Regions from separate parts of the Okibacterium sp. AC114 genome, predicted to be linked through region 1. Evidence: riboswitches for the same ligand, from Rfam matches in the RefSeq annotation. Region 1 holds a riboswitch; the other holds the start of a gene.
The links. Region 1 has a riboswitch for thiamine pyrophosphate ahead of thiM (hydroxyethylthiazole kinase). Riboswitches for the same ligand answer to the same signal wherever they lie in the genome.

Region 1 (15,420 bases):
GAATACGGCGATGATCGCGCTCTCACGATTTCTTGCCCTAGCGTACACGATGGGCGGCAGGCATCCGCAAGTCGGGAAATTGTGTAACCGGTTCCACGGGCCGAATTTTGCCGCTACGCTAACCCAGGACACCCAATGGAGGGAGGCGACATGGCCGGTGCAATAGCGGATGTCGCCGCACTCGCGGGCGTTTCCAAGGCCACGGCGTCGAGGGCGCTGTCAGGAAAAGGCTACGTCTCGCCCGAGACACGTCAGCGTGTCGTGCAGGCCGCGAGCACCATCGGATATGTCGCTTCGCCCAACGCCGCGAGCCTCGTCACGGGGCACACCAAGAACGTGGGCGTCGTCATCCCCTATATCGGGCGCTGGTTCTTCGGGCAGATCCTCGAGGGCATCGAACAGCAGCTGCTCGCGCGCGGCTATGACATGACGCTCTACACGCTCGAGCCGTTCAGCCCGGTGCGCGACCGCGTCTTCGACTTCTTCCTGGCGCGCAAACGCTTCGACGGCGTCATCGCCGTGAACATCCAGCCGGCGGGCGACGAGCTCGAACGCTTGCACCGCCTCGGCATCCCCCTCGTCGGCATCGGCGGGCCCCTCGAGGGCATCCCCACGATCGCCATCGACGATGAACGCGTCGCGGCCCTGGCCACCGAGCACCTGATCCGGCTCGGGCACCAGCGCATCGCTCACATCGGCGGCAGCCTGGCCGAACAGCTCGACTTCTCGGTGCACGGCGAGCGCCTGGCCGGGTATCGCGCCGCCCTGGCCGACGCCGGTCTGGCCGAAGCGGACCAATTCGTGCCCACGCAGCTCAGCGTGCCGGGCGGGTACGACGCCGCCGTGCAGCTGCTGAGCAACCCGGCGAACCGCCCGACGGCCATCTTCGCGGCCAGCGACGAGGTCGCCATCGGCACCATCATCGCGGCGCGTCGCATGGGCATAGCGGTGCCGACCGACCTGTCGGTCATCGGCATCGACGGGCACGACTACGCCGAGCTGTTCTCCCTCACGACGGTGGAGCAGCATCCGCGCGAACAGGGCGTCATCGCCGCCGACATGATCCTGGCGGGCATCGACGGTGAGTCGGCCGAACCGGGCGTGCGCGATCTGCCGACCCGCCTCGTCATGCGATCGAGCACGGGGCGGCCCGCGGGCGTCTGATCTCGGCCACGACCGTGCGCACGAGGGCGATCTGGTCGGCGCCGCAGCCGGTCGGCCCCGCAACGACGACGGGCGCCGCCCCGAGGTTGTCTCGGAGTGGCGCCCGCCTCGTGCGATGCGTGTCGGCTAGCTGTCGGCGCTCACGCGTCGGCGGCGCTGCGACAGGAGCAGAGCGCTACCCAGCATCAGGATGAGCGACGCGGCGATGAGTCCGCCGGCGGGCGCGGCGCCCGTGTCGGCCAAGTCGCCGTCGGAACCCGCCGAGCCGCCGATGGGCACGGCACCACCTGCGGGCGCGTCAGCGCCAGGAACCGGCGCGGGCGTGGCCGACGGGTCGCCGGGCGTTCCGGGGGTTCCGGGAGTCGGAGCGGGCGTCGGCGTCGGGTCGACCGGTGCCGCGGCGATGGCGAAGGCCACCGTCACGGGGTCGGACGCCCGCGTGCCGAGCGCTTGCACGGCCTCGTAGGAGTAGGAGCCCGAACCGGTCAGCGGCGTGGGGAACGAGTACGTCCAGGTGCCGTCCTCGGCCACGACGGTCGCGGCATCCAGGGCCATGACGCGGGCGTTCGACTCGGCGCGCGCGGTCATCGGCTCGGCGTCGGTGACGCCTCCGTCGATGCGCACCTCGGCGCCGGGCAGGCCCGTTCCGGAGAGCGTGGTGACACGCGAGCCGGCCTGAAGGGTGCCGCTCGGGGCATCCGTGACCGTGAAGCCGGTGAGGTCGGCGCGCGAGGTCAGCCACTCGGCCGGGCCCGTCGCGTGGTCGATGATGCGGGTTTCACCCACGCAGCCGTTCCAGCCGTTGCGCGCGGCGTCGTCGACCCAGTCCGAGCCGATGATCCACGGCATGTCGGGGTTGGCCGAGATGCCGGCCGCGTCGACCGCGTTGCGCAGAACGGGCGCACCGTCGACGTACATCGTGATGGTGCCCTTCTCCGCGTCGCTCACGACGGCCACGTGCGACCACGAGTCGACCATGATCTCGCCGGACCAGTTGGTGCGGTCGCCCTTGGTGGGGTCACCCGGAACGGTCGTCCACTGGAACTCACGCAGGTTCGAGATGCCGAGGGCCGTCGGTGAGGCCGTCCAGTCCCACTGCGTCTTGGCGAAGCCGTCGATCTTCGAGCGGTTGCCCGTGTGGGTCAGGAACTTCGACCACTGGTTGGCGGCGGGCGTCCACTCGGGGCTCATCTTCACGAACGTCTCGATCGTGTAGCCCTTCGAGAGGTCGGCGTTGTTGACCGGGGCATCCTTGTCGGTCGTGAGGTAGCTGTAGCGGCTGCCCGACGAGTTGGTGAAGCACGCACCCGCCTGGTCGGCGGAGTAGCCGTGCACGTCGTCGGACTCGATGGTGACGTCCGAGAGCTCGGTGCCGACCGAGTTGGTGGCGGCGGGGTCGGCGCGGTGCAGGTCGTTCGACCCGTCGCCCGCGACATCCGGAATCGTCACATCGGTGCCCACGACGCCGTCGAGGCCGTTGAACTGCCAGTGCGCGAGCGTGCCCGGAACCTCGGGGTAGTCGGCCGGCGAGCCCGGGAATTCGGTCGTGATGGGGTCGGGTCCGACGAAACCGTCGAGCAGGATGTCGCGCGCCTTCTGGCCGAGCGACGGGGTGTCGGCGGGGCCAGCGGCGAACGTCGGGTTGAAACCCTTGAACCGTTCGGAGAAGTCGATGGGCAGGCTGAACTGCTGCTGCGAGCCCTCGAGGAACGGCTGGTCGTAGCTCGTCAGGGTTTCCTGCGGCTTCCAGGTGACCCACGGCGAGGCGGTCTGCACGTTGATCACGTCGTTCGTCAGGTCGAACTCGTAGAGGCCGAGGTAACCGTCACCGCCCTCATAGGCCATCTGGTAGTCGATGACGACCTCGGTGACCGTGTGACCGAAGTCGTTGGTCTTGTCGAGGCGCGACGAGCCGTGGAAGTGGCCGTTCAGCGTGAGGAAGATCTGGTCGTGGTTCTTGATGAGCTTGTCCCAGAGGCGCAGGCCGTAGTCGGTCTCGCGGGGCGTCTCGCCGTCGGGCGCGATGTCGATCACCTGGTGCGTGGTCAGGATGACGGGCACGGTGGGATGCTGCGCCATGACGTCGGCGGCCCACGCGAGCGTCGCATCCGAGGCACGCCACGAGAGCGCCAGGACCATGTACTTCTGGCCGTCGGCCTCGAAGATGTGGAACTGGTTGAAGCCCGTGGGGTCGCTGCCCTGGAACGTCGACACGTTCTGCGCCCGGTTCGGGCCGAACCACTTGAGGAACGGCTCGTTGGCGAGGTTGTACTGGTCGTCGAAGAGGTTGTCGTTGCTGTCGCGCACGTCGTGGTTGCCGGCGAGGATCGAGTAGGGCAGCTTCGCCTCGTCGAGGTTCTTCATGGCGTTGTCGGCGGCGATCCACTCGTTGTTCACGCCCACGCGGTCGACGACATCGCCGAGGTGGGTGACGAACGGGATCTGCAGCGCGTCGGCGTTTGTGGCGAGCCAGTCCGTCTGCACCGAGAACGGGTCGTCGCCGTAGCGCGGGATGAACTGGTCGGCCGAGTAGCGCGAATAGAACTGCGTGTCGGGCAGCACCGCGAGGGTGAAGCGCGACGCGTCGGTGGTGGCGCCGGGGGCGGGCGCTGCGGCTGCGGCGACGGGGGATGCCGCTGCGGTCGTTTCGGCGGGTTGGGTGGCGGGCGTCGGGGCGGCGGATGCGGGAGCGGCGGCGATGAGGCCGGCCCCCAGGCATCCGACCAACGCCGCCGCGGGGAACGCGGAGAGGAGTCGAGGAGTTTTCACGCTCGCCAGCCTCGGGGGGCGCATCGACGGGCCGCTAGCCGCGTGGCAAACTGGCCCCCATCCGGGGGTGAACAACGGGTGTCTCGGTGCGCGGAGCGGCCGAACGGCCCGGCGGTCCGTGTCCCCGGGGATCGGTCCGGCCGCCCCGCGGTGACCCGCGGATCGAACGGGTTACTGCGGCTGCGTGAACAGCCCCGCGGGATCGTATTTCTTGCGCGCGGCCTGCAGGCGAGCCTTGTTCGCGCCGAAGTAGGCGCTGTCAGGGTCGGTGATCGAGGCATCCGAATAGTTCACGTAGGCGCCGTCGCCCCAGTGCGGCTGCATGGCCTGCCGGAACCCGCGCGCGTAGGCGTCGAAGGGCGCGGGATCGGCGCCGTTCTCGAAGGTGGCCGTGTATTGCACGGTGGCGAGGGCATCGCGCCACGGGAACGCGGTATCGCCCGCGCCGACCTTCGCGACCTGCCCGCCGAGCGCGTCGATCGACACGCCGCCCTCGATCATGCCGCCCACCTGGCCGGCCGCCGTGGCCTGGCCGATCAGGGCCTGAATCCCGGCCGCATCGAGCGGCGCCTGCGCGATATGCGACGTCGCCCCGAACGATTCGCGTTTCAAGCTGCCGCCCGGGCCCGTGTTGCACTGCGCGACGGCGATATTCGAGCATCCCGCGTAGGTCGCCATGGCCTGCCCGTAGTCGTGCGTCGACGACGTGTTGGTGCTGGGCTTCACGGCGTTCGTGAGCCCCGCCAGCTGTGCCGCGAGCTGCCCGGGCGCGCCCAGCCACGTGCCAGACATCGTGATCGCCGGGCCGGTCGGATGCTTCACGGGCCCGCCCAGCAGCTTCAACGTCGACCAGAGGCCCGGGTCGGTCTGGGGCATCCAGCTCTGCCACGCCTCGACCACGGCCGCGGCCTGCGCGAACGGCCACGACAGGAAGAACATGGTGACGGTGGGCGCCGCCTGCGTCTGGAACGTGAACGACGTGACCACGCCCAGGTGCCCGCCACCGCCGCCGCGCAATGCCCAGAACAGCTCGGGTTCGGTGGTTGCCGACGCCGTGACGACTTTTCCGTCGGCCGTGACAATCTCGATGGCCGTGACCTGATCGCACGTCAGGCCGAAGGTGCGCGTGAGCACGCCGACACCGCCGCCCAAGGTGAGCCCGGCGACACCGACCGTGGCGCACGATCCGGCCCCGATAGCCCGACCCTCGGCTGAGAGCGCGGCATACACGGATGCGAGCGCCGCACCGGCCCCGATGGTCGCCGTCCCGTCGCTTGCGACCGTCACCTGGTCGAGCGGGCGCACGTCGATGACGAGCGACGGCGGCACATCGGTTCCGCTCGCCCCGCCCGCCGAGTATCCGGGATAGCTGTGGCCACCCGACCGGATGGCGAGGGGCACGGCATGAGCGGTCGCGAACGTGATCGCGGCCGCCACATCATCCGCAGTCGCCGCCTCGAGGATGGCGAGCGGCTGGGCGTCGTCGAACCGCGGGTTCTCGACGAGTTTGAGCTGCGCGTAGTCGGCATCGGCCGGCAACACCAGCGCGCCCTTCAGCTGCGCCGCGAACGCCTGCCAATCGGCCGCCGTCGCAGTCTTCACGGCCGTCGGCGTGCCCGCGGCCGTGGGGCTCGCGGTGGGTGTTGCGGGCGACGTGCACCCCGAGAGCATCAGCGTCGCGCCCGCGAGCAGAATCGCCTGGCGCCTCGTCAGTTCTGCCATGACCGGAGCCTACTGCGCGAGCGCCGCGCGCGGCAGGACCTCTCCCCCATCCGTCCGTCGACGTCACGATCAGGCCGCTATAGTCGTCTCAGTGACACGGGGTGCCCGCACGAATGCGGGCTGAGAACACACCCGTCGAACCTGATCTAGTTAGAACTAGCGAAGGGATGTCCGCGGATGAGTATTCGCCCAGGCACCAGTACGACCCTGCCCACCACCGGCCCATTTTCCCCGGCCGCCCACCTCGAGCGGATGCGTTCAGCCGCTCCGCTCGTGCAGTGCATCACGAATCATGTCGTGGCGAACATCACGGCAAACGTGCTGCTCGCCCAGGGCGCCTCCCCCGCGATGGTCGACATCCCCGTCGAGGCCGGGCTGTTCGCGCGCATCGCGTCGGGGCTGCTCGTCAACCTGGGAACCCCGACATCCGAGCAACGGGATGCCGCGCGCGAGGCCGCCGTTGCTGCATCCGAGGCGGGCACACCGTGGGTGCTCGACCCCGTCGCCATCGGAGCGCTGCCCGTGCGCACCGAGCTGGCCCACGAGCTGGTCGCGATGCGGCCGAGCGTGATCCGCGGCAACCCGTCAGAGATCCTGGCGCTGGCTGGCGCGGGCGCGGGTGGGCGCGGCGTCGACTCGGTGGCCGGCGCCGACGACGCCCTCGACGCGGCCCGGATGCTCGCACGCACGCACGGCAGCGTCGTGGCCGTCTCGGGCGCGATCGACCTCGTGACGGACGGCGAGCGGGTCGCCCGCCTGGCGAACGGAACCGAGCTGCTGACGCTCATCACGGGCGGCGGTTGCGCGCTCGGTGCCACCATCGCCGCCTACCTCTCGGTCGTCCACGACGGCGATCTTTTCGAGGCGACCGTGGCCGCGGTGACGAACTATACGATCGCGGCCGAGGTCGCGGCCGAAGTCTTGGTCGGGGCGCCCGAATCCGGTCCCGGCTCGGGTCGCATTCCGGCGACCTCGAATGCCGCCGACGATCATGCCGAGATCCTCGTGGATCTCCGCGCCGCTCGACCCGGGCCCGGCTCATTCGCGGTCGCCTTCATCGATGCTCTCCACGCTCTCGACGCGGCAACCGTCGCCGACCGCGCGGTGCGTTCGTGACCGCGCGTCACGCCCTCGACCTCTCCCTCTACCTCGTCACCGACACCGCCCTGTGCGGCGAGCGCGGTGTCGCGGCGACGGTCGAGGCCGCTGTGCGGGGTGGAGCGACGACGGTGCAGGTGCGGGCGAAGGACAGCAGCGCGGCCGAGGCCCTGCAGCTGCTCCTCACTGTGGCGCGGGCGTGCAACGGCCGGGTTCCCGTGCTCATGAACGACCGCGTCGACGTCTTCCTCGCGGCGCGCGCCCGGGGTGCGGCGGTTCACGGCGTCCATGTGGGCCAGAGCGACCTGCCGGCGACAGATGTGCGGCACATCGTGGGCGAAACGGCGATCGTCGGGCTCACGGCATCCTCACTCGTCGAGGTCGAGGCGGCCAACGCGTTGCCCGCCGAGGTCGTCGACTACCTGGGCATCGGGGTCATTCGCGCGACCACCACGAAACCCGACCATCCCGAGCCCATCGGTGTCGCCGGTTTCGGCGAGCGCCGGGCCGCCAGCCGCCTTCCCGCCGTGGCCATCGGCGGCATCGGGTTCGACGACATCCGCCCGTTGCGGGATGCCGGAGCCGACGGCGTCGCGGTCGTCTCGGCGCTCTGCGCGGCCCCCGATCCGGAACGCTCCGCCCGCGACCTGCGAGCGGAGTGGGCACGATGAACGGCGATTCGACCATCCGCAGCGACTCGCGCGCACAGCATGACTCGGCCGCGCCCCACGACAGGATCGGCGCCGACATCCCTCGCGTGCTGAGCGTCGCGGGCACCGATCCGACCGGTGGCGCCGGCATTCAGGCCGACCTCAAGAGCATCGCGGCGAACGGCGGCTACGGCATGGCCGTCGTCACGGCGCTCGTCGCCCAGAACACCTGCGGCGTGCGCTCGGTCCACACACCGCCCGCCGCGTTTCTCAGGGAACAACTCGACGCGGTCAGCGACGACGTCGAGATCGACGCGGTCAAGATCGGCATGTTGGGCGACGAGACGACGGTCGCCGTGGTCGACGAGTGGCTCGCCCGCATCCGACCGCCCCTCGTCGTGCTCGACCCCGTCATGGTGGCCACGAGCGGCGACCGGCTGCTCGATGCCCGGGCCGAGGATGCCGTGCGACGGCTCATCGAGCGCTGCGATCTCGTCACCCCGAACCTCAGCGAGCTGGGCGTTCTGGTGCGCGAGCCGACCGCCTCGACGTGGGCGGTGGCACTCGACCAGGCGCGCCGCCTCTCCGAGAGTTCGGGCGCTATCGTGCTGGCCAAGGGTGGGCACCTGGCGGGCGACGACTGCCCCGACGCCCTCGTCGACGTCGCAGCGCGCGGCCGTATCCCCGACGGGCTCGCCGAGGTCCCCGGCACCCGCGCGGCCACACGCAACACCCATGGCACCGGATGCTCGCTCTCGTCGGCCATCGCCACGCGCCAGGCTCAGACCGGCGACTGGGTGCACGCCCTGACCCTCTCGAAGGCCTGGCTGCTCGACAGTCTGCGCTCCGCCGACGAGCTCCACGTTGGCCGCGGAAACGGCCCCATCAACCACTTCCACTCCCTCTGGGCGGATGCGTCGGCCACCGCGTCACTCACCCAGTCCTGACCTCACCACCGAAAGAACCTCATGCTCCTCTCCGAACAGATCGTTCTCGTCACAGGCGCCGGTCGCGGCCTCGGCCACTCCATCGCCCGCGCGTTCGCCCGCGAAGGCGCCCGCGTCGTCGTCAACTACCGCTCCTCGCGTGCCAGCGCCGAAGCCCTCGCCGACACGCTCAACGCCGGCTCGAGCACCCCGCGCGCCGTCGCGCTACAAGCCGACGTCACCTCACCCGACGAGGTGGCAGCGCTCTTCTCGGCCGCCCACGCTCACTTCGGCCACCCCATCACGACCGTGGTCAACAACGCCCTCGCCGACTTCTCCTTCAACGGCGACGCCCGCGCATCCGCCGACACCATCGGCTGGGATGCCTTCGCCGCCCAGTTCGAGGGCACGGTCCGAGCCACCCTCAACACGACACAGGCCGCCCTGCCCGCAATGCGCGCCGCGGGCTTCGGCCGCATCATCACCATCGGCACGAACCTGTTCCAGAACCCGGTCGTGCCCTACCACGACTACACGGCCGCGAAGGCGGCGGTCCTCTCCCTCACGCGCACGCTCGCGGCCGACCTCGGCCCACACGGCATCACCGTCAACATGGCGTCGGGCGGTCTCCTCCGCACCACCGACGCGAGCGCCGCCACCCCCGAGGCCGTCTTCGACGCCATCGCCGCGGCCACCCCGCTCGGCCGCGTCGTCACCCCCGACGAGTTCGCCGACGCCGTCCTCTTTTTCGCGAGCCCGCTCTCCCGCTCGGTCACGGGCCAAAACCTCGTCGTCGACGGAGGCCTCGTCAAAAATTGATGGCGCATGGGCCCCGAGGAGAGCCCATAGAGGACAAATGCGGTGCCATCCACGCAGGGATGGCACCGCATTCACGTCTCGTCGAGGATCAGCTCTCGCCGATGGCGATCGCCTCAGCCTCTTCGAGTTCAGACTTGATGGGCGCGTTCACGCGGGCGAGCGCCTTGCGGCCGAGCAGCACGATGAGCATGGCCACGAGGGCCGAACCGGCGGCGGCGTAGTACGGCACCGACGGCGTGAAGATCTTGGCCAGCTCGGACGCGACGGGCGGGGCAACGGCTCCGCCGAGGAACCGCACGGCCGAGTAGGACGACGACGCCACCGAACGGGGCAGGTCGGTCGCCTCCATGACGCATTCGGTCAGCACCGTGTTCATGATGCCGAGGATGAGCCCACCGACGATGACGCAGACGATCAGTCCCGCCTTGACGTCGATGAGCAGCCCCGCGGCGATGAGGTCGAGCGAGAGCAGGATGAGCGTCATCCAGAGCACGCGGGTGCGCGGCATCCGGGCGGTGAGAACGGGGGCGACGAGCACGCTCGTGACGGCCAGGCCGATGCCCCAGCCGAAGAAGACGAAGCCCAGTTGCAGGGCGGGCAGCTCGAGCGGGAACGGCGTGTAGGCCAGCAGCACGAAGAACGCGATGTTGTAGAACAGCGCGGTCGCGGCGAGCACGGCCAAAGCCGGGCGGCCGAGCGCCTTGAACGGAGCCGACAGCTTGATGGGCGTGGGCTTCGTCTCCTCCTTGCCCAGCAACACGACGATGGCGATAAATCCGACCGCCATGAGCACGGCGGTGCCGAAGAACGGTCCGCGCCAGCTCCACGAGCCGAGCAGTCCGCCGAGCAAAGGCCCGATGGCGATACCCAGGCCGAGCGCCGCCTCATAGAGGATGATGGCGGTCGACGTTCCCCCGGATGCCGCCCCCACGATCGTGGCCAACGCGGTCGAGATGAACAGCGCGTTGCCGAGACCCCAGCCGGCGCGGAAGCCGATGACGGATTCGACGTTGCCCGACAGCCCGGCCGCCAGCGCGAACGCGACGATGAGCGCGAGGCCGATGAGCAGCGTGCGCTTGGCGCCGATGCGGCTCGACAACCAACTGGTGAAGAACATGGCCACACCGGTGACGACGAGGTAGCTGGTGAACAGCATCTCGGCTTCGGTGGGCGTGGCTTGCAGGTCGGCCGCGATGGCCGGCAGGATGGGGTCGACGAGACCGATTCCCATGAAGGCGATGACGCTCGCGAAGGCGACGGCCCACACCGAGCGGGGTTGCTTGAGAACGGCGCCGAGGCCGGCGCTCTGGTGGCCCGCCATCAGGCGTCGTCCCGTTTGGAGAGGAGCGTGCCCACGGCGACGCGCTGCTGCAGAATGCGCGTGGCTTCGGTCAGGTGCTCGAGTTCTTCGGGCGCCAGGTCGGAGAAGTGCGGCACGAGGGCCTCGGCGAGGGTGTCGCGCCATTCATGCAGCGCCTTCTCCCCCTTGGGCGTGATGGCGATCTGCCAGGCGCGCCCATCATCGACGTCGACGATGCGCTTGACCCAGTCGACCTGGTCGAGGTTGCGGATGATCTTCGTCATCGTGGGCTGCGACACCCGGCTCTGGCGGGCCAATTCTCCGAGGCGCACGGGGCCCAGCGAGACGAGCGTCGAGAGCGTGCGCCACACGGCGGGCGATTCTGCGCTCTCGGTGGACTGCGCGGCGAGGCGCGTGAGGCGGTTGGCGACGGTCACGAGATCGCCGAGGAGGAGGGGTAGCTGGTCGGCAGAGACTCCCGGCTCTGCCTTCTGATCTACGGTAAGCATTACTCAATTATATACATAGCTTGGCTATGCATTCTCCCGCTTCTCTGTCGGCGAACCGTCGGGCTCCGGCATCCGGAAACGCCGAAAGGCGCCACCCCGTGCGGGATGACGCCTTTCGAACTGAGACGAGCGGATGACCGGAGCCACCCGACCGAACCCGAGTAAGAGGCCCTCTCGGGCCCTGATTACTTGAGGGTAACGGTTGCGCCGGCCTCTTCGAGCGAAGCCTTTGCCTTCTCGGCAGCTTCCTTGGTCGCGCCTTCGAGGACAGCCTTGGGGGCTCCGTCGACGACGGCCTTGGCCTCGCCGAGGCCGAGGCTGGTGAGCTCGCGCACAACCTTGATGACCTGGATCTTCTTGTCGCCGACCGACTCGAGAACGACGTCGAAGGAGTCCTTCTCTTCGACCTCTTCAGCAGCGGCGCCGGCAGCAGCCGGACCAGCAACGGCGACGGGGGCGGCCGCGGTGACCTCGAAGGTCTCCTCGAATGCCTTGACGAACTCGGAGAGCTCGATGAGGGTCAGGCCCTTGAACTGCTCGAGCAGCTCTTCAGTTGACAGCTTTGCCATGATATTTCTCCCTTTGTCTTTTATGTACTCAACCGCGTGTCTAGGCGAAACCTAGGACGCGGACTCCTGCTTCTCACGCAGCGCGTCGACCGTGCGAACGGCCTTCGACAGCGGTGCGTTGAACAGATATGCGGCTCCGAACAGCGAGGCCTTGAAGGCGCCGGCAAGCTTGCCGAGCAGAACTTCGCGGGACTCGAGGTCGGCGAGCTTGCCTACCTCTGCGGCGGACAGCGGGTTACCGTCGAAGTAACCGCCCTTGACCACCAGGAGAGGGTTTGCCTTGGCAAAGTCGCGCAGACCCTTCGCAACGGCGACCGGGTCACCGTGAACGAATGCGATGGCGGACGGACCGGCGAGCTCGTCGTCGAACGACGAGATGCCGGCGTTGTTCGCCGCAATCTTGGTCAGCGTGTTCTTCACCACGGCAAAGGTTGCGTCCTCACTGATGGACTTGCGCAGCGTCTTGAGCTGAGCAACAGTGAGACCGCGGTACTCGGTCAGCAGAACGGCAGTCGAGCTCTGGAATTTCTCCGTGAGTTCGGCAACCGAGGCTTCCTTGTTCGCCATGGCCACTCCTTATGTATTAGTTCCGTAACGCGGTGAGCGTTACGTGACCAGGCCACCGGCAACTCTGTTGGAGTCACACCCGCACATGAAAAAAGCTCCGGCGCAAGCGCTCGGAGCAGAATGACGATCTCGGGAAAAACCCGAACCATCGAAAACTTCGAATCACCTGCGCGGGCGTTCTCGTGAGAGAGCCTTAGTTCGTCGTGCATTGCTGCACTCGGATAACCAGCGGTCTTTGGTCCTGGATCAGAGTACGCGAGGGGATGCCGCGGCGCAAGTTCGGCCGCGACATCCGTTCTGCGTGCCGGCGTTGGGCACGGGATGCCCGGAGCGACACGCTCTGACGCCCGCCCCGCGCCGTCGCGCACGAGGTCGTCAGGCGAGGGGTAGCGTGACGCGGAACACCGTGCGACCCGGGCGGCTCTCGGCCGTCACCGTTCCGCCGTGCGCCTGCACGACGCCGTGCACGATGGCGAGGCCGAGGCCCGTCGAACCCGTGGCCCGCGACCGGGAGTCGTCGCCGCGCGTGAAGCGCTCGAACAGGCGCGGCGTGAGCTCCGGGTCGATGCCGGGGCCGTCATCCGAGATCTCGATCACGGCCGTCGATGCCTCTCCGAGGGCGAGCGACGCGGTGACCGTGGTGCCGGCGGGTGTGTGCACGCGCGCGTTGCCGAGCAGATTGGCCACGACCTGGTGCAGGCGCGGCGCATCCCCCACCACACTGATGGGCTCGTCGGGGATGTCGAGCTCGAACACGTGATCGGGCGCGGCGGCATGCGCGTCGTTGACGGTGTGGATGAGAAGATCCGTGAGGTCGACGGGCGCGCGGTCGAGCTCGCGCCCCTCGTCGAGACGGGCGAGCAGCAGCAGGTCCTCGACGATGGTGGTCATGCGGCCGGACTCGGACTGGATGCGGCCGAGCGAGTAGTTGACGTCGTCGGGCAGGTCGTCGCTGTGCCGGGTGGCGAGCTCGGAGTATCCGCGGATGGAGGCGAGCGGCGTGCGCAGTTCGTGCGAGGCATCCGAGACGAATTGCCGCACCTTGCTCTCGGAGGCCTGACGGGCCGTGAGCGCCGAACCGACGTGCCCGAGCATCCGGTTGATGGAGGAACCGACGCGGCCGACCTCGGTGCGGGGGTCGGCATCGGCGTCGGCCACGCGAACACCCAGCGCGACCTCGCCGCGGTCGAGCGGCATCTGTGACACGGCAGCGGCGGTGGCGGCGACACGGTCGAGCGGGCGCAGCGACAGGCGCACGATGAGCCAGGCCACGAGACCCGCGAGCACGGCGCCGAAGAGGGAGATGAGCAGCACGATGAGCACCTGCTGCGAGACCGTCGCGTCGACCTCGTCGAGTGGCAGGCCGAAGATGTAGTCGCCGTAGGGCGTTGGCACCACGACCATGCGATAGTCGCCGAACTGGCCGCCGAGGCTGACCGTGCGGGGGCGCTCGATCTGGATGACGCCGTCCCACCCGGGCGTGCCGGACGAGGCTGCATCGACCTGTGCCGCATAGGCCACGAGCGCCCGGCCCTGGGCGGCGGGCAGTGTGTAAGCCGCACCGTGGGCCACATAGCCGGCGTCGATGAGCGAGCCGTTGCGGTAGATGGCGCCGATGAAACCCTGCGAATAGCCGGGGCGCTGGATGAAACCGGGGGGCGTCGTGTAGGTATCGGAATTCGTCGAACCCGTGCCGGGCTCCGAGCCCGACGATGTCGCACCGCCGCGGCTCACGACCTCGCGCAGCTGGTTGTCGACACCCGCGATGAGGAGGGACTGCGTCGAGAGCACGGTCGCGAAGCCCACGATCAGGCTCGCGATGGCGAGCAGCGCGATGACCGCGACCGTGAGCTGGCGGCGCAACGTCCAGGGCAGCCCGAGAGCGCGGCGCCAGAACGCGGGGCGCGCTGCCCGAGCCTCGCCGGGTTCGCCTGACGGCGCCTGTCGCGCAGACGCATCGGCCGCCGATGGCGCGCCAGGGCGAGGAGGGGGCGCGTCAGGGCGAGGCGGGTGCGGCGACGCGGGCGTCGCGGGGGGCGTGGTCACGCGCCATCCGCCGGTTTGATCATGTAGCCGACGCCGCGGATCGTGTGGATCATGGCGGGGCGCCCGGCGTCGATCTTCTTGCGTAGATAGGAGATGTAGATCTCGACGACGCTGGCCTTGCCGCCGAAGTCGTAGCTCCAGACGCGGTCGAGGATCTGGCTCTTCGAGAGCACGCGACGCGGGTTGCGCATGAGGTAACGCAGCAACTCGAACTCCGTGGCGGTCAGCTCGATGGGGGTGCCGTCGCGGTAGACCTCGTGGCTGTCCTCGTTGAGCGTCAGGTCGCCGACCTGCACGGTGGGTCCGTCGTTGTCCACAGCGAGAAGGGTCGACCGGCGGATGAGGCCGCGCAGGCGCGCCACGAGCTCTTCGAGGCTGAACGGCTTGGTGACATAGTCGTCGCCGCCCGCCGTGAGTCCGTTGATGCGGTCGTCGAGGGAGTCCTTGGCGGTGAGGAACAGCACGGGCATGTCGTCGCCGTTGGCACGCAGGCGGCTGAGGATCTGCAGGCCGTCGAGATCGGGCAGCATGATGTCGAGCACCACGGCGTCGGGGCGGAAATCGCGTGCGGCGGCGAGCGCGGCCTGCCCGGTGGCGGCGGTGCGCACCTCCCAGCCCTCGTAGCGCAGTGCCATCTTGAGCAGATCGGTGAGGGTGGCCTCGTCGTCGACGACGAGCACGCGCACGGGCGAACCGTCGGCGCGGGTGAGGGCGGTGCGGTGGGCGCTCGAAGCGAAGGGTGTGTTACTCACAATCCTCAGTATGGGCATCTTCCTATGAGCGGTCTATGAGCCAGCCAGATGCACGCCGACATAGAGAACGCAAAGGAATCGTCGTGGCCGGGCATAGGCGGCGTCCCTACCTTCTGGACTGCGGCACCCCGGCCGCCCTAACGTCAGAAGGAATCCTCATGTTTGGCACCTATCTTCGGCGCGAGCTGATCGGCAGAAGAAAACAGACCATCATCATCGCCATCGGCATGGCCCTCGCGATCGCGCTCGTCATCATCGTCAACTCGGTCTCGGCCGGGGTGAGGAATGCTCAGACGACGGTGCTGCAATCCGTCTATGGTGTCGGCACCGACATCACCGTGAGCCAGGCCGCGACTCCCCCGGCGGAAGGCGGCACCGATGGGCCCGGCCAGCGCTTCGACTTCGGGGCGGATGCGGGGGCCACCACCGACGGATCGACGACGGTCGCGACATCCCGCCTCGAGGCCGCTCGCGGGACCACCACCTTCGCCGCCTCGGACCTCGACACGGTCACGGCGTTGCAGGGCGT
Region 2 (15,420 bases), 650 kb from region 1:
GAGGCCGGCCCAGCCGAGGAGCGCGAGTTCGAGCAGGAGGGCGACCGTGGCCGAGAGCCAGTCGAGCGTGAGCACGAGGGCGAGACTCAGCGGGATGGTGGCCGCGAGCTTGGCGACCGGGTTGATGCGGTAGATGACGGGGCCTGGGCGGGTGGATTCGGCGGGCATCGCTGATGCGGTCGTCATGCGATCACTCCCCCGAAGCGCTCATCCGTTCGGTGGGCCCCGCTCGTCGCGCGCACCTCGATGCGGCGGTCGGCCAGCACGCGCACGAAGTCGGCGTCGTGGCTGACGGCCACGATCGAGGTACCTCCGTCTCGGAGCTCGGCGAGCAGCGCCACGAGTTCGCGCCAGGTGCGGGCATCCTGCCCGAACGTCGGTTCGTCGAGCACGAGCACGCGCGGCCCCGTGACGAGCGCCGTGGCCACCGAGAGGCGTCGTTTCTCACCGCCGGAGAGCGTATAAGGGTTCGCCTCGGCGAGATGCGTGAGGCGCAGACGCTCGAGCACCTCGTCGACACGGGCGAGGATGTCGGCGGGCAGCGCCCTGCGTGAGCTCCCACCCGCGACGGCGCGCGGACCCACCAGGAGGTCTTCGCGCACGGTCGGCTTGAGGATCTGATGCTCGGGGTCTTGGAAGACCATGCCGATGCGGGTGAGGAGTTCTCGCGATCGCCAGCGGTGGGGTGAGACATCCACCCGGTTATCGCCCCGGAGCAGGTCGCTCGCGGTCACCGAGCCCGCCTGTGGGGCGAGCAGGCCCGCGAGAGTGAGCGCGAGGGTCGATTTGCCGGCACCGTTCGGGCCCTCGATCGCGAGGAGTTCTCGGTCGCGCAGGTCGAGCGAGAGATCGGTCTGCACGGGATGTTGACCGGGCCGTCCGACGGACAGGCCGGTTGCGCGCAGCAACACACCGTCGTCGGCACCAGCACCAGCACCAGCACCCGCACCCGCACCCGCACCAGCACCAGCATTCGCACCAGCACCCGTGGCCGTTCCAGAGGCGGAGCCCGATGCGATGCCCGAACTCGTTCCGGGCTGGGTACGCCGCGCGGGAGCCTCGGGGCGCCACCCGGGCACCCACACACCCGCCTCGCGCAAACGCTCGGCCGTCGCGGCATCCCCCAACACCCGCTCGACCGAGCCATCCGCGCTGACGCCGCCGTTCGGTTCGAGCACGACGACGCGGTCGACGACCGACGCCCAGGTGTCGACCCGGTGTTCGATCACGACGAGCGTCGCGCCCGTGCGTTCGAGCACGCGCGCCACGGCATGCCGCACCTCGGCCACACCCGCGGGGTCGAGGTTGGCCGTGGGCTCATCCAACAACAACAGGCCGGGATGCATCGCCAGCACACCGGCCAACGCAAGCCGCTGCTTCTGCCCACCCGACAACTGCGACGTGGGATGATCGAGCGCCACATCGAGACCCACCGCATCGAGTGCCCAGCCCACACGCCGCCAGATCTCGCCGCGGTCGACGCCGAGGTTCTCGCAGCCGAAGGCCACGTCGTCACCCACACGAGCCAGGATCACCTGCGAGTCTGGATCTTGCAACACGAGGCCCGCACGACCGCGGACGGCGGCGGGAAGCATCCCGTCGATGAGAAGGGAACCTCGTGATTCGCCCTCGTCGGCAGTGTCTCCGAGAACGCCGGCCAGGGCCTGGATGAGCGTCGACTTGCCGGCACCCGACGGCCCGAGGAGTAGCACGCGCTCCCCCGGCTCGATCGACAGGTCGAGCCCGTCGACCGCCCAGGCGAGCCGGCTGGCGTGCCGGAACGCCCAGCCGCGGGCCTCGACCCCGGCCGGGCGCACCGACATTGTCTCGTCGTCAGACACGTCGAGCGGATGCCCGTCCCGACGCGAAACGATCGAGCGCGCCCGTGCGAGCGAGCCCCTTGGCCGCGAGCCACGGCAACACTCCGGCGACGATGGCGCCACCGATGATCGCCGAGATCGTGTAGACGGCGACGAAGCCGAACGCCGAACCCGGGTACCACAGCACCAGGTCGTTGATGGCCATGGCGAGACCAGCGCCGGCGCCGGCGAGCATAGCGACGGGCAGGTTCCAGACGCGGTAGAAGAACAGCAGGAAGATGATTTCGGCGCCGAGGCCCTGCACGATGCCGGCCTCGATGGTGAGGAATCCTCCCCATTGGGTGCCGACGAGGGCCGAGACGGCCGCGGCGACGGTTTCGACGAAGATGGCCGCGCCGGGTTTGCGGATGACGAGGGCGCCGAGAACTCCGGCGGCCACCCACAGGGTGGCGAGCGATGCTTGCAGGCCGGGCAGGAACTGGAAGGGGGCGCTGATGGCGCTCCATCCAAGACCCCAGGCCCAGAAGACGATGCCGGCGGCGACGCCGAGAACGCTGGCCACGACGATGTCGACGACCCGCCAGCGGAACGGACTGGGGGCGGCCGGAGCCTGCGGTTGTGCGAGTGATTCAGTGCGCGTTGACACGATACGTGCCCCTTCTATTCGGTGAATGAGGGCACGGGTAAGGAGATGGATGCCTCCCTGCGCTGGCATGATCCAGATCAGGTTCGACGGTCGAAGGTTGAGAACCTTCCTCTCAGCCCGGCTCACCGGACTCCCGTGTTGACAAAATTATAGCCCCGCGGCGAGTTGCCGCGGGGCCGAGAAAGTGAGGACTACTTCTTGAGCGCCTTGATGATGCGCGCGAGGGCCTTACCCGTGACCCAGATGGCCGGGATGCCGACGGCGAGGAGCGAGACGACGTTGGGCTCGAAGCGGATGCCGTCGGCCGCCTTGACGTAGGCGCCGATCGGGATAGAGGCACCACCGCCGCCACCGCCCGAACCCGAACCGGCGACGTTCTCGTCGCCGTCTTCGATGTTCTCGCCTTCACCGGCGCCGAAGCCGTACCAGGTCAGTGCGACGGGAATGAGGGAGCCCCCCTCGAACTCGACAGGCTCACCGTAGACGGTTGAGACGCCGAGCGATTTGAAGGAGTTGGCCAGGTCGAGTGAAAGGTTGCTCATGCCCCAAAGTTACTCTGCGGGGCTTCCCCGTCCAAGGGGTTGCGGTCAGCTTCTCGACGCGCTTGGTCGGCCCGCTGGGCGGATGCGGCCGCCGCCTGATCGCGCCCGGTGCGCGTCGTTCCGCTGAGGAGCGCCGCCGAACCGATGGCGCCCGAGCCGAACCTCTTGCGCAGCGAGTCGATCATCGTCTCGGCCTCGCGCCACTCTTCGTCGGGATCCCACAGCAGGGCTCCGGGGCCACCCTCGGTCAGTTGCTCGGCTCGCACGCCGATGAGACGGATGGCGCGGCCATCGGTGTGCAACGCATCGAACAGGTCGGCGGCCTCTTCATAGAACCGCTTCGACACATTGCTCGGGTCTTCGAGCGTGCGCGAACGCGTGACGGTCGTGAAATCGGAGTATCGCACCTTGATCGACACGGTGCGCCCCGAAAGACCCGCCGCGCGCAGGCGCTGCCCGACGCGATCGGACAGGCCGAGGATCTCGCGTCTGATGCGCGCCGGATCGCGGATGTCTTCGTCGAACGTGACCTCGTGACCGACGCTCTTCTCGGTGGACTGCGTGACGATGCGCCGGTCGTCGATGCCGCGTGCGAGCTCGTGCAGCTTGCGCCCCGTGGCCGCGCCGACCGCCCGCTCGAGCACGGTCAGGGGCGCCGCGGCGACGTCGCCGACCGTGCGCAAACCCATGCGCAGCAACGATTCTTCGGTGCGCCCACCCACACCCCATAACGCACGGATGGGAAGCGGATGCAGGAACTGCAGCGTCTCGGCCGGCGGCACGACCAGCAGGCCATCGGGTTTCGCGGCCGACGACGCCAGCTTGGCCACGAACTTCGACCCGGCCGCACCGACCGAGCACGTGAGCCCCGTCTCTTCGTGGACGCGCCGGCGCAGCATGCGGCCGATCTCGGCGGGCGTGCCGAGCAGGCGGCGGGCGCCGGCCACATCGAGGAACGCCTCGTCGATCGACAGCTTCTCGACGAGCGGCGTCGCCTCTTCGAAGATGGCCATGACGCGCTTCGAGAAATGGCTGTAGCGCGCGTGATGCGGCTCGAGGATGACGGCCTGCGGGCACAGACGGATAGCCTTCGACACGGGCATGGCGGCCGTCACCCCGTAGCGGCGGGCCTCGTAGGTGGCGCTCGTGACGACCGAGCGGCCCGTCGGGTTGCCGATGATGACCGGCTTGCCGCGCAGCTCGGGATAGTCGAGCAATTCGACCGACGCGAAGAAGGCGTCCATATCGATGTGCAGAATGTGCGCGCCCTCGCCGGAGGCGTCGTCGTCGGAGACGCGACGCGAGAGACCATCTTGGCGGGACACACTTCATTCTCTCAGGCGCCACCGACATTCGAAGCGGGTGCTGGAGCCCGGGAATGGCTCGCGTGCCCGGGCGTTACAGTGGTCGGGGACACACCGACCGGGAGGCACCGATGACCGACTACGACTGGCTGGCACTGCAGCGCACCGCGCACGAAGAATTCACGCGCCGCCTCGAACAGGTCACCGATTGGGATGCCCCGACGCCCGACACCGACTGGAACGTGCGCCAGCTCGTGCAGCACGTGATCGACGAGCAGCAGTGGGTGTCCGCACTGCTCACCGGCATGACCACGCGGCAGGCGCAGGGGTTGCTCAACCCGCTGTCCGACGACCTGAAGGCCGAGTGGCACCGACACTCGGAGCGGGCCACCAACGCGTGGCAGGAAGCATCCCACGACGCACCCGTGCACCTCAGCTATGACACCGTGACCGTGCGCGAATACCTCGCCGAGCAGGTGTCGGATGTCGCGATCCACACGTGGGATCTCGCGAAAGCGGTGGGTGCCGACGAGCGGCTCGACGACGACCTGGTCGAGGCCGTATGGAGCGTCTTCGCACCCCAGAAGGAGACGCTCGAGGCATCCGGATTATTCGCGTCGCCTGTCGCGGTCGATGAAGATGCTCCCCTGCAGTCGCGCCTGCTCGCGCTCACGGGTCGCGACGTGCGCGCCCCCTTCGGCAGCTAGACCAGCCTTCACACGAGCGCCTCGACGATCGGTTCGAACCACGCCTGGAAGGCATCGGGATCGTCCCGCAGCGACGAGCTCACGACGATCGTGTCGGGCGCCACGACCCAACCGCCGTAGAGCGACAACGGAAGCACCGTGAGGTCGACACGGAACGAGTTGGATTGACGGCGCAGTTGCAGCTGTCGACGCTGGACGAGCCGGTAGATCGCCGGCAGCGACGACCCGCGCTGCCGGACCGAGCGCTCATATTCGGCGTGACGATCGATGCTCCAGCGCATGGCCGCGTCATAGTGTCGATAGAGCAGCTCCTGCAACTCGAGGGCTCGGTCGAACACCTCGAAATGCGGCGGGCGCACGGGCGACATGAATGGTCGCGTCTCGCGCAGGATGATCCCGGCCCACCATCCGCGCCACTGCGCCGCCAGCGCGACCCGGTCGATTCCCTCGAGGTCGGCGTCTGCAGCGGCTTCTGGCACCGGATGCACGGGCGGGATCGTCTCGGCGCACTCCCCCGCCAGGCCGGCCAGATCCCGGAGCGCAAGCGCGAGCAGCACGTCCCAGGGGCAGTCCTCTGTGACCTGCCAACGGATCGTACCCTCCACGAGCATGGCGTCATCGTAGACCTCGCTTCCGGAAACGCGCGAGGGGGTTGAGCCCGTGTATCTCGACTCAACCCCCTCGACGTGTCACGGGGCTGAAAGCGCCCGCGGCGAGTGGTTACTCTTCGACGGCCGCGGCACGCTCGAGCACGAGTTCGCGCACGCGGGCGGCGTCGGCCTGCCCCTTCATGGCCTTCATGACCGCGCCGATGACGGCGCCAGCCGCCTGCACCTTGCCGTCCTTGATCTTGGCCAGCACGTCGGGCTGCGACAACAGCGCCTCGTCGATGGCCGCGATGAGCGCTCCATCGTCGGACACGACCGCGAGGCCGCGCTTGTCGACGACCTCCTGCGGGGTGCCTTCGCCGGCGATGACGCCTTCGAGCACCTGGCGAGCGAGCTTGTCGGTCAGCGTACCGTCGTCGACCAGACGCGTGAGCGCCGCGACCTGCGCGGGTTCGACGAGCGAGGATGCCTCGACCCCCTGCGCGTTCGCGAGCCGGGAGATCTCGCCGGTCCACCACTTGCGTGCGGCCTGCGGGGTCGCGCCGGCCGTGACCGTCTCGGTGATCTCGGTGAGCAGACCGCCGTTGACGACATCCTGGAACTCGAGGTCGGTGAAACCCCACTCGCCCTTCAGGCGGCGACGACGCGCGGCCGGGGGCTCTGGCAGGGCCGCACGCAGCTCCTCGATCAGCTCGAGCGACGGCTCGACGGGCAGCAGGTCGGGCTCGGGGAAGTAACGGTAGTCGTCGGCGTCGGACTTCGGACGGCCGGCCGAGGTGGCGCCGGTGTCTTCGTGCCAGTGCCGCGTCTCCTGCGTGATGGTGCCGCCACCCTTCAGGATGGCCGCCTGCCGCTGGATCTCGTAACGCACGGCACGCTCGACCGAACGCAGCGAGTTCACGTTCTTCGTCTCGGTGCGCGTGCCGAGCTTCTTCTGGCCGCGGGGGCGCAGCGACACGTTGGCGTCGCAGCGCAGGTTTCCGCGTTCCATCTTGGCTTCGGAGATGCCGAGCGACACGACGATGTCACGGATGGTGGCCACATACGCCTTGGCGATCTCGGGCGCGCGGTGCTCGGCGCCATAGATGGGCTTGGTGACGATCTCGACGAGGGGCACGCCCGCGCGGTTATAGTCGACCAGCGAGTACTCCGCGCCCTGGATGCGGCCCGTCGAACCACCCACGTGCGTGAGCTTTCCGGCGTCTTCCTCCATGTGCGCGCGCTCGATGGGCACCGTCACGATGGTGCCGTCTGACAGCTCGACGTCGACGGACCCCTCGAAGGCGATGGGCTCGTCGAACTGCGAGATCTGGTAGTTCTTCGCCAGGTCGGGGTAGAAGTAGTTCTTGCGCGCGAAACGGCTCGACGGTGCGATCTCGCAGCCGAGCGCGAGGCCCAGGCTGATCGAGTAGCGCACGGCCTGGCCGTTGACGACGGGCAGCGAACCGGGCAGGCCGAGGCACACGGGCGACACGTTGGTGTTGGGCAGCGAGCCGAACTCGTTGGGCGCGTCGGAGAACATCTTGGTCTTGGTCGACAGTTCGACGTGCACCTCGAAACCGAGGACGGGTTCGAACAGTTCGAGTGCTTCGTCGAAGTCGAGCAACCGATCCTTCGCCATTATTTGCCTCCCAGGGCAGGTGCTTCAGAAATGAGGGTGTGGCCGCGGGCGTCGTCGAGCAGAGTCTCGAGCGCCGCGCCGACGCGGTAGAGACGCGCGTCTTCGCGGGCCGGGGCCATGAACTGGATGCCGACGGGCAGGCCGTCCTCGGGGGCGAGACCGATGGGCACGCTGATGCCAGGAACGCCCGCGAGGTTGGCGGGGATCGTGGTCAGGTCGTTGAGGTACATGGCCAGCGGGTCGCCGAGCTTCTCGCCCAGCTTGAACGCGGTCGTCGGAGCGGACGGCGTGGCGATCACGTCGACCTGCTCGAAGGCAGCGTTGAAGTCGCGCTGGATGAGCGTGCGCACCTTCTGCGCGCTGCCGTAGTAAGCGTCGTAGTAGCCGGCGCTCAGGGCATACGTGCCGAGGATGATGCGGCGCTTGACCTCGGGACCGAAACCGGCCTCGCGCGTGGCCGACATGACCTGCTCGACCGTTCCGCCGCCTGCGGGCTGAACGCGCATGCCGAAACGCACCGAGTCGAACTTGGCGAGGTTGCTGGATGCCTCGGCGGGCAGGATCAGGTAATAAGCCGACACCGCGTATTCGAAGTTCGGTGCCGAGATCTCGATGACCTCTGCGCCCTGCGCCTCGAGCTGCTGGACGGCCTCGTCGAAGCGGCTCTTGACGCCCGCCTGGAAACCGTCGCCCTGGAATTCGCGCACGAGGCCCACCTTGAGGCCGCGCAGCACCTGACCGGTGGCACCCTCGCGGGCGGCGGCGGCCATGGAGGGCCACTCGTCGCGGAGCGACGTGCTGTCGCGCGGGTCGTGGCCGCCGATGACGTCGTGCAGCAGACCGGCGTCGAGCACCGTGCGCGTGACGGGGCCGACCTGGTCGAGCGACGAGGCCAGCGCGATGGCGCCGTAACGGCTGACTCCGCCGTAGGTAGGCTTCATGCCGACGGTGCCCGTGACGTGGGCGGGCTGGCGGATGGAGCCACCCGTGTCGCTGCCGAGCGCGAGGGGCGCCTCGAAGGCTGCGACGGCCGCGGCCGAGCCGCCACCCGAGCCACCGGGGATGCGCGTCAAGTCCCACGGGTTCTTGGTGGGGCCGTATGCCGAGTGCTCGGTGGAGGAACCCATGGCGAATTCATCCATGTTGGTCTTGCCGAGGGGCACGAGGCCGGCCTCGCGCGCACGCTTGACGACCGTGGCGTCGTAAGGAGACATGTAGCCCTCGAGGATCTTCGAGCCCGAGGTGGAGGGCATGTCGGTGGTGACGAGGACGTCTTTCACGGCCAGCGGCACACCGGCGAGTTCGCCGAGCTGTTCACCGGCGGCGCGGCGCTCGTCGATGCGCTCGGCCTGCTGGATGGCGTGGTCTGAGACGTGCAGGAACGCGTGCACGTCGCCGTCGACGGCTGCGATGCGGTCGAGGTGGGCGCGCGTGGCCTCGACGGCGCTGATCTCGCGCGACGACAGCTTCTCGGCCAGTTCGGCCGCGGTCATGCGGATGATGTCGCTCACTGTTCCTCCCCCAGGATCGCCGAAACCTTGAAGCGGTTGTCGGCGTGTTCGGGCGCGTTCTGCAGCGCCTGCTCGATGGTCAACGTCTCGCCCACGACGTCGTCGCGGAACACGTTGGTGAGCGGGATCGGGTGGCTGGTGGCGGGGACGTCGTCGGTGGCGACCTCTTGCACCTTCTGGATGCTGTCGACGATCTGGCCGAGCTCTGTCGTGAGGCTCTGGATTTCGTCGTCGCCGAGGTCGATCCGGGCGAGGTTGGCGAGATGCGCCACCAGCTCCGGCGTGATTTCAGACATAACACTCCATCTGATTGGGGGTGGTGTGCCCTAATTCTATGGCCGACGCGCGTTCCGGCGGGTGCCCCGATCGCGCTCGACACCTAAAGTGGAGGCGTGAACCTCGAAGCGACCAACGAAGACGCGAAACCCTGGCTCAAGAGTTATGCCGAGGGGGTGCCCACCGACATCCCCACGCAGACCGGATGCCTGGTCGATCTCGTCGACGAATCGGCGTCCCAGTACGGCCGCACCGCCGCTCTCGAGTTCTTCGGCCGCACCACGAGCTACGACGAGCTGGTCGTGCAGATCGCGCGCGTGGCCGAAGCCTTGCGCCGGCTGGGCGTGTCGAAGGGCGACACCGTGGCCATCGTGCTGCCGAACTGCCCGCAGCACATCGTGGCGTTCTACGCCGTTTTGCGCCTCGGCGCCATCGTGGTCGAGCACAACCCGCTCTACACGGCGCGCGAGTTGCGGCACCAGTTCGAGGACCACGGCGCCAAAACGGCCATCGTGTGGAACAAGGTCGTGCGCACGGTGCAGGAGTTCCCCTCGGATGTCGCGGTCGACACCCTGATCTCGGTCGACGTCACACGCGCCATGCCCGCCCACACTCGAGCGGCCCTCACGCTTCCCATCAAGAAGGCGCGCGAATCGCGAGCCGCTCTCACCGAGAAGGTGTCGGGCACGGTGCTGTGGGAGAAGTTGGTCGCCTCGAAGAAGCTCGACGCGAAGCATCCTCGCCCCGAGACGGGTGACCTCGCGATCATCCAGTACACCTCGGGCACGACCGGGACGCCCAAGGGTGCGGCCCTGACGCACGGCAACTTGCTCGCCAATGCGGCGCAATCGCGCGCGTGGGTGCCCACGATCGAGCGCGGCAAGTGCACGGTGTATGCCGTGCTGCCCATGTTCCACGCCTACGGACTCACGCTATGCCTCACGTTTGCGATGAGCATGGGGGCGCGGTTGGTGCTGTTCCCGAAGTTCGACCCTGACCTGGTGCTGAAGGTGGCGGCCAAGCGCCCGCCCACGTTCCTGCCGGCCGTGCCGCCCATCGCCGACCGCCTGCTGCGCGCGGCCACCGAGCAGGGCGTGTCGCTGAAGGGCATCGAGATCGCGATCTCGGGCGCCATGACGTTGCCCGAGACGCTGGTCGAGCCCTGGGAGGCCGCCACCGGCGGATTCCTCGTCGAGGGTTACGGCCTGAGCGAGTGTTCGCCGGTGTTGATGGCGAACCCGGTGGCGAGCAACCGCAAGGCGGGCACGGTGGGGCTGCCGCTTCCCGGCACCGAGGTGCGCGTTGTCGATCAGGATGACCCGCGCGAGGTTCTGCCGATCGGTTCCGAGGGCGAGCTGTTGGTCCGCGGGCCGCAGGTGTTCGGCGGCTATTACCGCAAACCCGACGAGACGGCGGCCGTGTTCGTCGACGGCTGGTTCCGTACGGGCGACATCGTGTCGCTCGACGAGGACGGTTTCATGAGCGTCGTCGACCGCATCAAAGAGCTGATCATCACGGGCGGGTTCAATGTGGCACCGACCGAGGTCGAGAACGCGCTGCGCACGCATCCGTCGGTTGCCGATGCGGCCGTCGTGGGCGTGCCCTCGGTGCATTCGGGCGAGGATGTCGTGGCCGCTGTGGTTGCCGCGCCGGGCCAGACGATCGATGCCGAGGCGCTGCGCACGTTCGCGCGTGATCAGCTGACGCCGTACAAGGTGCCGCGCCGCATCGTGGTCGTGGACGAGTTGCCGGTGTCGCTCATCGGCAAGGTTCTGCGCAAGAAGGTGCGCGAGAACATCATCGCGGGCTAGTTGTCCGGGTGAGTCGCGCCGCCAGACCTGCAGGCGCGACGACCCGCTCACGCCTCGGGGAGGACGCTGCGTTCACCTCAGCGCCGTGCGGGAGCGTGCCGAGCTATTCAGCCGCTGGGTCCGAAGCCTCGGGCGACTTGGCCTCAGGGCCTTGGACCTCAGGGGCTTGGACCTCAGGGGCTTCGGCCAGCGCGGCCGGGCCTTCTTGCAGGAGAAGCGCGAACTGCTCGGCGTCGATGATGCGCACGCCGAGGGCCTCGGCTTTGGCGAGCTTCGATCCCGCGCCCGGGCCCGCGGCGACGAAGTCGGTCTTCTTCGAGACGCTGGATGCGGCTTTGCCGCCCGCCTGCACGATGGCTTCGAGGGCACCTTCGCGCGTGAACCCCTCGAGCGAACCGGTGGCCACGACCGTGACGCCCGAGAGCACTCCCCCGGCCTCGGTAGCGGCCCCCGGCCCGGGGTGACCGGGCGTCGAGAACTGCACGCCGGCCGCGGCCCAGCGCTCGACGATCTCGACGTGCCAGTCGACCTCGAACCACGCGATGAGCGCGTCGGCGATGATGCCGCCCACGCCGTCCACGGCCGCGAGTTCGTCGCGCGATGCGGCCCGGATCGCGTCGAGCGAGCCGAAATAGTTGGCCAGGGCCCGTGCGGCGACGGGGCCGACGTGGCGGATGCTGAGGCCCACCAACATGCGCCACAGCGGCTTGGTCTTGGCGGCCTCGAGGTTGGCGAGCATCTCGTGGGCGGTCTTCGACGGAACCGACGTCTCGTCGCCGTCGAACACGTCGGCCGCCGGATCGTGCGCGCCGTCTCGTTTGACGTTGCGGCGGCGGCGGAACGGGGTGTCGCGCTTGGGCTCGCCCTGTTCGGTGAGCTTCGGCATGCCCGTCTCGGAGTCGCGCACGACGACCTCGATGGGGAAGATGTCGGCCATCGTCAGGTCGAAGAGCCCGGCCTCGGTGGCGAGCGGCGGCGTCTCGGGCACGGCGGGCTGCGTGAGCGCCGCGGCCGCGACCTCGCCGAGCCCCTCGATGTCGAGCGAGCCGCGGGAGGCGATGTGCTCGACGCGCCCGCGCACCTGCGCCGGGCAGCTGCGCGCGTTGGGGCAGCGCAGGTCGATGTCGCCCTCTTTCGCGGGCTTCAGCGGGGTGCCGCATTCGGGGCATTCGGTGGGCATGACGAATTCGCGCTCGGTGCCGTCGCGCAGCTCGATGACGGGCCCGAGCACCTCGGGAATGACGTCGCCCGCCTTGCGCAGCACGACCGTGTCGCCGATGAGCACACCCTTGGCCTTGACGACCTGCTGGTTGTGCAGCGTGGCCTGGCGCACCTCGCTGCCGGCCACCTCGACTTTCTGCATGACGGCGAAGGGCGTTGCACGACCCGTGCGGCCGACGCTCACGACGATGTCGAGCAGTTTGGTGTTGACCTCTTCGGGCGGGTACTTGTAGGCGATGGCCCAGCGGGGCGCCCGCGAGGTGGCACCCAATTCTTCGTGCAGGCCCAGGTCGTCGACCTTGATGACGATGCCGTCGATCTGGTGCTCGACCGAGGCGCGCTGCTCGCCGTATTTCTTGACGAACCCGGCGACCTCGTCGATGGTATCGAAGACCCGGAAATGGGTGGAGATAGGCAGGCCCCACTGCTCGAGCAGGCCGTAGACCTCCGATTGCGAGGTGACGTGAGTGTCGCGCTCGAGCTCGCGCACCGGCCACGCGCCGATGCCGTGCACGAGCATGCGCAGGCTCTTCAAGCGATTCTGCATGAGGGCGAGCTTCTCGGCGCTCTTGCCCTCTTCTTTCTGGCGCAGCGACCCGGCGGCCGCGTTGCGCGGGTTGGCGAACACCCGCTCGCCGGCCTGGCGCTGGCGCTCGTTCAGCTGGTCGAACAACTCGACGGGGAAGAAGATCTCGCCGCGCACCTCGACGAGGGGCGGATGACCGGAGCCGGCGAGCCGCTCGGGGATGGTGCCCATGGTGAGCACGTTGCCCGTGACGTCTTCGCCGACGACGCCATCGCCGCGCGTGGCGGCCGTCACGAGCACACCGTTTTCGTAGCGCAGATTGATGGCGAGGCCGTCGATCTTCAGCTCGCTGAGGAAGCGCACACGCTCGGAACCCGCATCGCGCTCCACCTTGGCGGCCCACTCGGCCAACTCGTCCTCGCTGAAGACGTTGTCGAGGCTGAGCATGCGCTCGGCGTGCTCGACGGGCGCGAACTGCGTCGTCTCGGCGCGGCCACCGACGGTCTGCGTGGGGCTATCAGCCTTCTGCAGCTCGGGATGCAGCCGCTCGAGCTCGTCGAGCCGGCGCACCATTGCGTCGTAGTCGGCGTCGCTGACCGTGGACGCGTTCTTCTCGTAGTACTCGTCGCGCAGCGTGAGGATGCGATCGGTCAGCTCGTCGACCTCGTCGCGCGCTCGCTCGAGCTCGGCCACCTCGTCATGGGTGCGCTCGTCGACGGGGGCTGAAGAATCGCGGCTCGTGCTCATGGCACCAGTTTAGAGATCACCACCGACAAGCGAACGGGGTTGCGCCCCGTGCTCGAGCCCGGCAGCCGGGCAGCCGGGCACCCGACGGCTAGACCCCGACGGGGACCGCGCTGACCGTTCGATCGATCGTGAACTGGCCGAGAACGCGCGTGCCGACGTAGATGACGGCGGTCTGACCGGGGGCCACACCATTCAGCGCGATCTCGGGGGTGACGACGAACTCGTCGCCGTTCTCGGTCGACTGGATGCGCGCCACAGCGGGCACAGGGTCGGCGTGTGCGCGGATTTGCACCTCGCAGTCGAACGACTCTTCGGGGTGCTGCTGCGGGAGACCTGCCCAGGTGTAACGGCTTCCGGCGATCTCGGCGATGGCCAGCGCCTCCTTGGGACCGACGACGACCTCGTTGGTCTTCGGGCGCACCTCGAGCACGAAACGGGGGCGGCCGTCGGGCGCCGGCACGCCGAGGTTCAAGCCGCGGCGCTGTCCGACCGTATAGGCGTGCGCACCCTCGTGGGCGCCGACGGTGTTGCCCTCGCGGTCGATGATGGCGCCGTCGGCGATGCCGACACGCTCGCCCAGCCATCCCTTCGTGTCTCCGTCGGGGATGAAGCAGATGTCGTGGCTGTCGGGCTTCGAGGCCACGCTGAAACCGCGCTCGGCGGCCTCGGCACGCACGAGTGCCTTCGACGGCGTCTCGCCGAGCGGGAACATCGAGTGCGCCAGCTGCTCGGCGGTCAGGACACCCAGCACGTAGGACTGGTCCTTGGCCCAGGCGCTCGCGCGGTGCAACTCGCGGTTGCCCTGGTCGTCGGTGACGATGGTGGCGTAGTGGCCCGTGCACACGGCGTCGAAACCGAGGTCGATGGCCTTCTCGAGCAGCGCCGCGAACTTGATCTTCTCATTGCAGCGCATGCACGGGTTGGGCGTGCGCCCGGCCGAATACTCGGCGATGAAGTCGTCGACCACGTCGAGCTTGAAGCGCTCGGAGAAGTCCCACACGTAGTAGGGGATGCCGATGATGTTGGCCGCACGCTGAGCGTCGGTCGAGTCTTCGATGGTGCAGCACCCGCGGCTGCCCGTGCGCAGAGTGCCCGGCATGCGGGACAGGGCCAGGTGCACACCGACCACCTCGTGACCGGCATCGACCGCTCGGGCGGCAGCCACCGCAGAATCGACACCGCCAGACATCGCCGCAAGAATTTTCATCCGATAAGTCTACGCGCGTGTGAGAGCGGATGCGTCGGGGCCACTGTACGCGCGCCGGGAGGTGTCAGCGCGGGACGACCGCGCGGTCGGCGTGACCCGCCTTGCGCGCCTGGGCGTACGCCGACGGCAGGGCGGCCAGCAGCGCGTCGACGTCGGCGTCGGTGCTGCCGTGACCGAGGGTCATGCGCAGGGCTCCGCGCGACGCATCTTCATCGCGGCCCATGGCCCGCAGCACGTGGGAGGGCTCGGGGATGCCCGCCTGACACGCCGACCCGGTCGAGACGGCGACCCCCGCCATGTCGAGCAGGAAGAGGAGCGAGTCGCCCTCGCACCCGGGGAAGGAGAAGTGGGCGTTGGTGGCCACGCGGGAGTCGCCCGTCGGACCATTCAGCACGGCGTCGGGAACGGCCGCGCGCACCCCGTCCACGAGCCGGTCACGCAGACGAGCGAGCCGCGGGCCCTCGCCGGCCATGCGCTCGACCGCCGAACGCGCGGCGGCCGCGAAAGCCGCAGCGGCCGCGACATCCTGCGTGCCCGAACGCACCTGCCGCTGCTGCCCGCCGCCGTGCACGAGCGCCTCGATGGTGGCGCGACGCGAGAGCACGAGCGCGCCCGCGCCCACCGGTCCACCGATCTTGTGTGCCGACACGCTGAGCGCCACGAGACCCGCGCCGCCGGTGCTTCCGCTCGCGGCGCGCACCGCGGCCAGGTCGATGGGCACATGCCCGTAGGCGGCGACGGCGTCCACATGGAACGGCACACCGAAGCGGGCGGCGAGCGCCGACATCCGCTCGATAGGCTGGATGCTGCCGACCTCGTTGTTCACCCAGATGCTCGTGAGCAGCGACACACGGTCGCCGTTGTCGATGAGCT

Region 2: linked by a shared signal. The riboswitch ahead of ACZ6IE_RS06260 (ECF transporter S component) and the one ahead of thiM (hydroxyethylthiazole kinase) in region 1 are both predicted to bind thiamine pyrophosphate.

The regions. Positions count from the first base shown of each region.
Region 1 is NZ_CEEDBR010000001.1:645,175-660,594, reverse strand. Features, by position in the region: gene ACZ6IE_RS03255 (LacI family DNA-binding transcriptional regulator) at 151-1,164, shown strand; gene ACZ6IE_RS03250 (LamG-like jellyroll fold domain-containing protein) at 1,291-3,933, opposite strand; gene ACZ6IE_RS03245 (FAD-binding oxidoreductase) at 4,105-5,655, opposite strand; TPP riboswitch at 5,743-5,840, shown strand; gene thiM (hydroxyethylthiazole kinase) at 5,833-6,771, shown strand; gene thiE (thiamine phosphate synthase) at 6,768-7,424, shown strand; gene thiD (bifunctional hydroxymethylpyrimidine kinase/phosphomethylpyrimidine kinase) at 7,421-8,350, shown strand; gene ACZ6IE_RS03225 (3-oxoacyl-ACP reductase) at 8,372-9,148, shown strand; gene ACZ6IE_RS03220 (MFS transporter) at 9,237-10,469, opposite strand; gene ACZ6IE_RS03215 (MarR family winged helix-turn-helix transcriptional regulator) at 10,469-10,957, opposite strand; gene rplL (50S ribosomal protein L7/L12) at 11,143-11,526, opposite strand; gene rplJ (50S ribosomal protein L10) at 11,578-12,093, opposite strand; gene ACZ6IE_RS03200 (sensor histidine kinase) at 12,469-14,139, opposite strand; gene ACZ6IE_RS03195 (response regulator transcription factor) at 14,136-14,909, opposite strand; gene ACZ6IE_RS03190 (FtsX-like permease family protein) at 15,050-15,420, shown strand, end outside.
Region 2 is NZ_CEEDBR010000001.1:1,290,755-1,306,174, reverse strand. Features, by position in the region: gene ACZ6IE_RS06270 (energy-coupling factor transporter transmembrane component T family protein) at 1-186, opposite strand, end outside; gene ACZ6IE_RS06265 (ABC transporter ATP-binding protein) at 183-1,823, opposite strand; gene ACZ6IE_RS06260 (ECF transporter S component) at 1,834-2,466, opposite strand; TPP riboswitch at 2,504-2,613, opposite strand; gene ACZ6IE_RS06255 (hypothetical protein) at 2,658-3,008, opposite strand; gene ACZ6IE_RS06250 (DNA polymerase IV) at 3,005-4,333, opposite strand; gene ACZ6IE_RS06245 (TIGR03086 family metal-binding protein) at 4,444-5,019, shown strand; gene ACZ6IE_RS06240 (hypothetical protein) at 5,028-5,630, opposite strand; gene gatB (Asp-tRNA(Asn)/Glu-tRNA(Gln) amidotransferase subunit GatB) at 5,740-7,248, opposite strand; gene gatA (Asp-tRNA(Asn)/Glu-tRNA(Gln) amidotransferase subunit GatA) at 7,248-8,759, opposite strand; gene gatC (Asp-tRNA(Asn)/Glu-tRNA(Gln) amidotransferase subunit GatC) at 8,756-9,055, opposite strand; gene ACZ6IE_RS06220 (long-chain-fatty-acid--CoA ligase) at 9,152-10,846, shown strand; gene ligA (NAD-dependent DNA ligase LigA) at 10,950-13,340, opposite strand; gene mnmA (tRNA 2-thiouridine(34) synthase MnmA) at 13,429-14,547, opposite strand; gene ACZ6IE_RS06205 (cysteine desulfurase family protein) at 14,612-15,420, opposite strand, start outside.